Linked DNA regions of Methyloterricola oryzae. The protein of the gene in region 2 interacts with the protein of the main gene of each other region in a pairwise test. Links are inferred from orthologs where the notes say so. Each region holds a gene or a part of one and is shown on either strand. Other genes may lie near its edges.

Region 1 (3,184 bases), on a different replicon or contig from region 2:
GAGGAGTTGGATGGCCTACTCGGTCCAAGCTTCAGTCTGGAGGACGAGCCCAGCCGCCACATGCTGTCCTTGGAGCAGATCATGCGGGCGGTCGAGCAGGCCCATCCCAAGCGCTATGCGCCCTGGACTCTGGAATTGCCGGACCGGCCAGATTGGCCGGTCACCGCGTGGTATGCGAGGCCCGAGGAAACTGCGGATCGCTATTACGCTCCGCTGATGGTCTCGGTGAATCCCTATACGGGCGAGGTGCTGGCCAGCCGCATCTGGGGCGAGACGGTGAGTTCCTGGCTTGCGGACCTGCACACGCAGCTGCTCGCAGGCCGCGGCGGGCGGAGCCTGGTGGGGATGCTGGGGCTGCTGCTGATGCTGTCGGCGGCGAGTGGCCTGTACCTGTGGTGGCCGGGGCTGCGTAGTTTGAAGCAGGCCTTCCGCCTGCGCCGCACGCATGGGCTGATGCGGTTGGCGCTGGACCTGCATCGGGGCATTGGTCTGCTTGCCGCCGCATGGCTGCTGCTCATGGCTGCCACCGGATTCAACCTGGCTTTTCCCGAGTTGGCAGAAGGCGTCATCGGCGACACCGCCATGGCGCATGGCAACGAGGGGCGGGAGGTCCGCAGCACTGCCGTTCCCAACGATCATCCGGTCAGTCTCAGTGAGGCCGTGGTGATCGCCCGCGGGCTGTTTCCTCATGCACAGGTGCGCCGCATCACCCAGCCCGCCGGCGAGACCGGCAGCTATCGCGTGAACCTGCGGCAGCGGGATGAGATCAACCAGCGTCACCCGTTCACGACCGTGTGGGTGGACCGCTGGAGCGGCCAGATTCTGGATGTGCGCAACCCAAACCAGTTCTCGGCCGGGCAGACTTTCCTCGCATGGTTGTGGCCTTTGCACACGGGCGAAGCTTATGGCGGTGGTGGACGGCTTGCCTGGTTCTTCGCCGGCGGCATTCCCCTGCTGCTTTATGTGACCGGGCTGCTGCGCTGGCTGCATAGGTGCGGCTGGATTGCTGACCGTCCGACGAACTGGCCGGAAGCATCCTGGCGAGGGCCAGGGGTTCTCCGGGATATGGCCATCCGGTTGGGGCCAATCGCACAGGCTGCGGCGCTGCGCCTGCGCGCCGGTCTGATTGCCCTGCTGCTGGCTTTGCAGCATCGCCTGGAACGTCTGGCGGCCGGATTGCAGCGCAAAGGGCGGTGAAGGAGGGAGCGTTGTCGCTTCAAATGGTTATAATATAACCCCGCTTGGCAGGGCCCTGTCCGGCGGCGGGCAACCGGGTCCGCGCGAGCGACGACGCCGGTCTGGAACGGATCCTGTTAATTCCCCATGAAGCTTTCGTCGTTCAACGAGCCTCCGCTTACGCAATCACTGCGCGCTCCTGCCATCGGCATTGCCGTTTCAGTGGTGCTGCACGCGTTGTTCTGGACGCTCTGGTCCGCGGAACGGCCGCAGCCTCAGCCGCCCATAACGCCTGCGCAAGTGATCGAGGTGGCCCTGGTGGCCGCGCCTCCGGCCGTTGCGCCAACACCGCCGCAGCCGGTGGTGAAGCCGCCGCCCCCACCTCCGCCAAAACCGGAAAAACCACCGGAGAAGCCGGCCCCCAAGAAGCCGGACAAGCCTAAACCGAAGCCGGTGGAGAAGAAGCAACCTCGGCCGGAGCCTGTCCGCGAGGAAGTCAAAGCGCCTGCGCCGCCAGTTCCCCCGGCTGCGGAGACGGCTCCGGCCTCGGTTGCCGCAAAACCGCAAGCGCCTGCGCCACAGCCCTTTGTCGCGGCCAGCTATAAGGATGCCTCGCTGAAGAATCCGCCGACCCGTTACCCGCCGGTGGCCTTGGAGCGGCGCTGGGAAGGGCGGGTGGTGCTGCGGGTGCAGGTGCTCCCCAGCGGTTCGGCGGGTGAAATCCGCATCGAGAGCAGCAGTGGCCACGAGATCCTCGACAATGCCACCGTCGACCAGGTCAAGGAATGGCATTTCCTGCCTGCGCGCCGCGGTGACCAGGCTGTCGCCAGTTGGGTCATTGTGCCCATCGAATACAAACTCAAGCACTGACAAGGAATCGAACATGATCGAAGTTTCCGCCGGAAATATCGTGCAGATCACCCTTTGGGTCCTCATCGCCTTTTCCGTCATCACCTGGGGCATCATTTTCTTCAAGACCTGGTCCCTTTGGCGTATAGGCCAGGGCAACCGCGGTTACGGGGAAGCTTTCTGGGGCGCGACCGATCTGGAGGCTGCGGCGCACCTGGAGCACCAAGACAGTGCCTGGGGCCGAATCGCCGGGGCGGGCTTTTCCGTGCTCGGCGAGATGCGCAGCAACACCTCGCGCCTGCTGGAACTGAGCGGTGATATTCAGTCCATCCTGGAGCGTTCCCTCCGCCAGCAGATCAGCAAGGAACGCAAGGTGCTGGAGCAGGGCCTTTCCATGCTCGCCAGCATCGGCAGCACCTCGCCATTTGTCGGCTTGTTCGGCACGGTCTGGGGCATCATGCACGCGCTCAAGGACATCAGCCAGGCCAAGTCCGCCAGCCTTGACGTCGTGGCAGGCCCCATCGGCGAAGCGCTGATCGCCACCGCCATCGGCATTGCCGCCGCCATTCCGGCCGTGCTGGCTTACAACTTCTTCCTGCGCCGGATCAAACTGTGCGAGTCCGAGCTGGAGGATTTCGCCACCGATTTCCTCAACCTGGCGGTCAAGACTGGCATTAAGAACACCGGGAGCGACTGAGATGGCCTTCAAGACCGATTCTTCCGACCGCGAGGCCATGAGCGAAATCAATGTGACGCCTTTGGTTGACGTGATGCTGGTGCTGCTGGTGGTCTTCATCGTCACCGCGCCGTTGCTCACCCAGGCTGTGCGGGTGGATCTGCCCAAGACGGAGAAGACCGATCCGACGCCCGACGAACATGTGGCCACCGTCGCCATCGACGCCCAGGGCGCCATTACCCTGAACGACCAGCCGCAGCAGCCACAGACCTTGGAGGCCCAACTCAGAAGCCTGTTGCAGGCAGACCCTGAACTGATCGTGCAGTTCCAGGCGGATGAGGCCGTGTCTTATGGCCGCGTCGCCGAGGCCATGGCCATGACCCACCGCGCTGGCATCACCAAGTTGGCTTTCATCACCCGCGAGTGAGGAAAGCCCGGACGAGGCAGGTCGACGCATCCCCGGCGCGTGGCTCCGACAAGCGG
Region 2 (3,257 bases):
CAGTTTGAAGATGAAGCCCATCAGGCAATTGTCGAAATAGCTGGTCCCACTGTAGAAGACCCGAGTGCCCGTCACCCTTGCCGTATAAGGGTTGACGGACACATTGAGGGTATCCGACTCACCCACGGTTGCGCCCGGCTTGTCGAAGAAGAAAGTGAAGACGTCCTCGGGGCCTTCCGGGTAATAGACGAAGCCAGGTTCAGCGCCAGGGGGAGCGCCAGTCCGGGCCGCCGCCACGATCTCGTCGAGCGGGCGATAGGATGCCGATTCGGCGGGCGCGCTCACCCGGAACTGCCCTGGACTCAGCCAGGCATCCAACTCCTGCCAGAACACCAGCACGCTGCCGGTCAGCCCGATCAGGGCCAGCACCGCTCCCGCCGTCAGTCCGAGCCACAAGTGCACCTGCAGCCACACCCGGCGGCGGGCCTTGAGGCGCGCAAGCCTTGCGGCGCCAAAGTCTTCCGGGGAATGGCGATGAGCGATGCTAACCACGCCTAATACTCCACCCGGACCGAACCCAGGAAGGTCAATGGCGCTCCTGCGTTGATGCCCAAACGGTAGCTGGAGCGGTCGTAGTAGGTTTGATCGAGCAGGTTGTAGGCATTCAACTGCGTCGTGATCTTGGCGCCCGCATGAACGAAGCTGTATCCAATGCTGGCGTCCCAGCGCACATAGCCAGGCAGTTGGAATGAATTCTCGGGATCGCCCTGGCGCTGCCCCCGCGCATAGACGCCGGTACCGAAACTCAGCCCTTTCAGGTCGCCTTCGCTGAACTCGTACTTGGTCCAGACGTTGCCTGAATTTTTCGCCACGCCCATCAGTCCGTTGCCCTCGAAATCGCCCTTGACGTAGTCCGCGTCGGTATAGGCGTAGCTCGCCGTCACGCCCCAGTTTTCGGTAATCCGGCCGCTCACGTCCAGTTCGAAACCACGACTCCTGGCCTGACCGCTTGCCCTGGAATATTGAGGATTCTGCGGGTCCACTGCCAACAGATTGTCCTTGTAGATCTGGTAAAAGGCCAAGGTCGCCGTCACACGCTTGTCCGGTGATTCCAGCTTGGCGCCCATCTCCGCCTGCTTGCCGGTCTGCGGGCTGAAGGGCTGGCCTGAAATGGAGAACCCGGAGTTTGCCGAGCCGTAAGACTGCACGTAGTTGCCGTAGAGGGAGAGCCAGGGCGTCGCCTGGTACAACAGCCCGAAGCGGGGATTGAAGGCATTGCTTGAAAGGGACTCCAGGTTGATGGCCGCAAACGATCCGTTGTCCGATCCGCCCGTGCTTTGCGAAGCCCAGTCCTGTCGCCCACCGAGCAGCACATGCAACTTCTCCCACAGGGTGATCTGGTCCTGGAAGTAAACCCCGTACCAGTTCTCGTAGTTTTCGTAGGCAAAGTCCAGCGCGGGCGGCAGCAGGCGGGTCAGATCGGTGCCGCTGTATTGCGGATCGTAGATATTGATCTCGTTGATCCCGCCATAGATGCCGTTGGTGTAACCGGGGCCGTCGTGCTCGTCCAGACGGTAGAAGTCGAAGCCCACCAGGGTCTCGTGTCGCATGAAGTCGCCGGTGAAGAACTTGCCGACCAGATCCAGATTGGCGGCATAGGAGTTGCGACGCAGCGCCGTGTCCCAGACACCCCGCTTCAATACGCCGGTGGCTTCGTTCAGTTCTCCGAACCACAGGGACGTCTGATGGTAGCTGGTGGAGGTGTACTGGAAGCGGTTGGTGATGCGCCAGTCTTCGTTGAAGCGATAGGTCCAATCGAGGGCGGTCAGCACCTTGTCCTGGGTATTGGGGTGCAGTTTGCTGGTGTAGTTTCCGTCCTGCAGGAAGCGGTTGATGGGAATGTCCGCCGGCCGATTGCCGACCGCCACCAGACCACCCTCGTCGTCGGTGAACTGGTAATGTTGGTATTCCACATCCAGGTTCACCTCGAACTGGTCCGTGGGCCGCCAGGTCACAGTCGGCGCAACGAAAACATTTTCCTGACTGACGAAGTCGCGGAAGGAATTGTTGCTGCGATAGGCGATGTTCATCCGCCCGAGCAAGGTCTTGTCCGACGTCAAGGGACCCGTGGCATCCACCGTGGTGCGATAGAAGTCATAGGAGCCGAACTGCTGCTGCACGGAGAAGTACGGGTCCTTGAACCCCCGCTTGGGCACCAGGTTGATCATGCCGCCCGGCTGGATTCGCCCGTACAACACGGAGGCAGGGCCTTTCAGCACCTCGACGGCCGAAAGGTTCGCCGTCTCCATGTTGCTCAAATAGGCCTGGCGTAGTCCATTGCGATAGGTATTGCCCTCGGAGTCGAAGCCACGGATGATCGCCCCGTCGTAAAAGGCATCGGTGACCTGCACGCCGCTGATGTTCTTCAGGGCATCGTTGAGGGTCACCACCTGCTGGTCATCCATCACCGTGCGCGAGACCGCCTGGATGGAAACCGGCGTCTCCATGATAGGCGTATCGGTCTTGGTCGCCGTCTTGGAATTCGGGACCGCGTAATTGTCGTTATACGGATCATTGGGGTCGTAGTCGGCCTTGCCGGTCACGGTGACCTTGGGCAGGGCGTTGGAAGGCGCCGATGCCGCCTCTTTGACTGCAAACACCGTGCCGCCTACCGGCTCGGCATGCAGATCGTTGGCCGCCAACAGCCGATTGAGCGCCTCGTCCACCGTATAGCTGCCCTGAAGTGCCGCAGCCCGCCGGTCCTTGACCGTCGTGTCGGCGTAGACGAGCTTGGCGCCCGAAGTCAGCGCGACCGAGTTGAGGCTCGCCGACAAGGGCTGTGAGGGCAGATCGAAGGTGTAACGGGCCGCTTCCCCGGCCGAAGCCTCGACGGCCAGGGCCGCCAGGCTTAGCATCAATGGCCTGCCCAGTTCTCCGACCGACATGCGCTTCGTGGTTGGCTCCGGATGGCCAGCTTCCATGGTGTGTTCCCCTTTCGTGGTTATCAGTGCAAAGCGTCTGGCGCGAACGCGCTCACTGACAAATAACGAGCGGGGAACTTGCAAGTGGACATTTTTCTATCGGAGCGATTTCGGCCTTGCGGCACGGGCCCCGGCAGCGCAAGGGCACGTCCGGCGGAAACCCTCGCCCATCATCGCGAGCGGGCCTCAGCCTGTTGCACGATAATTCTGTCGCCCGATTTGATCGCCTTGAGCGGCAGGATGGTCTCCAGGGCCTTAAGGAAGGGTTGCAGATCGCCGGCGTCGAAATTGCCACTGAGGGTTTGGCGGGAAATCTCACCATCGGCGAAATCAAAC

Evidence for each region.
Region 1: the proteins of EK23_RS04605 (region 2) and EK23_RS03830 interact in binary tests that used the Escherichia coli proteins (3 or more experiments, as listed by UniProt). The link is inferred for Methyloterricola oryzae from one-to-one orthologs.

Annotation. Positions count from the first base shown.
Region 1 is NZ_JYNS01000001.1:869,643-872,826, reverse strand. The notes cover bases 202-3,184. They hold EK23_RS03830 (energy transducer TonB), read left to right. Parts: upstream 202-1,323; coding sequence 1,324-2,046; downstream 2,047-3,184. Other genes in these bases: EK23_RS03815 (DMT family transporter), read left to right, coding at 3,125-3,184; EK23_RS03820 (ExbD/TolR family protein), read left to right, coding at 2,724-3,128; EK23_RS03825 (MotA/TolQ/ExbB proton channel family protein), read left to right, coding at 2,060-2,722; EK23_RS03835 (PepSY-associated TM helix domain-containing protein), read left to right, coding at 202-1,197. Outside these bases: more of EK23_RS03835, read left to right, coding at 1-201. UniProt on the Escherichia coli protein: Interacts with outer membrane receptor proteins that carry out high-affinity binding and energy dependent uptake into the periplasmic space of specific substrates such as cobalamin, and various iron compounds (such as iron dicitrate, enterochelin, aerobactin, etc.).
Region 2 is NZ_JYNS01000002.1:165,732-168,988, reverse strand. Bases 209-3,229 are described here. They hold EK23_RS04605 (TonB-dependent siderophore receptor), read right to left. Parts: upstream 2,922-3,229; coding sequence 495-2,921; downstream 209-494. Other genes in these bases: EK23_RS04600 (FecR family protein), read right to left, coding at 3,092-3,229; EK23_RS04610 (PepSY-associated TM helix domain-containing protein), read right to left, coding at 209-492. In the rest of the region: more of EK23_RS04610, read right to left, coding at 1-208; more of EK23_RS04600, read right to left, coding at 3,230-3,257. UniProt on the Escherichia coli protein: Involved in the uptake of iron in complex with ferrichrome, a hydroxamate-type siderophore. Binds and transports ferrichrome-iron across the outer membrane.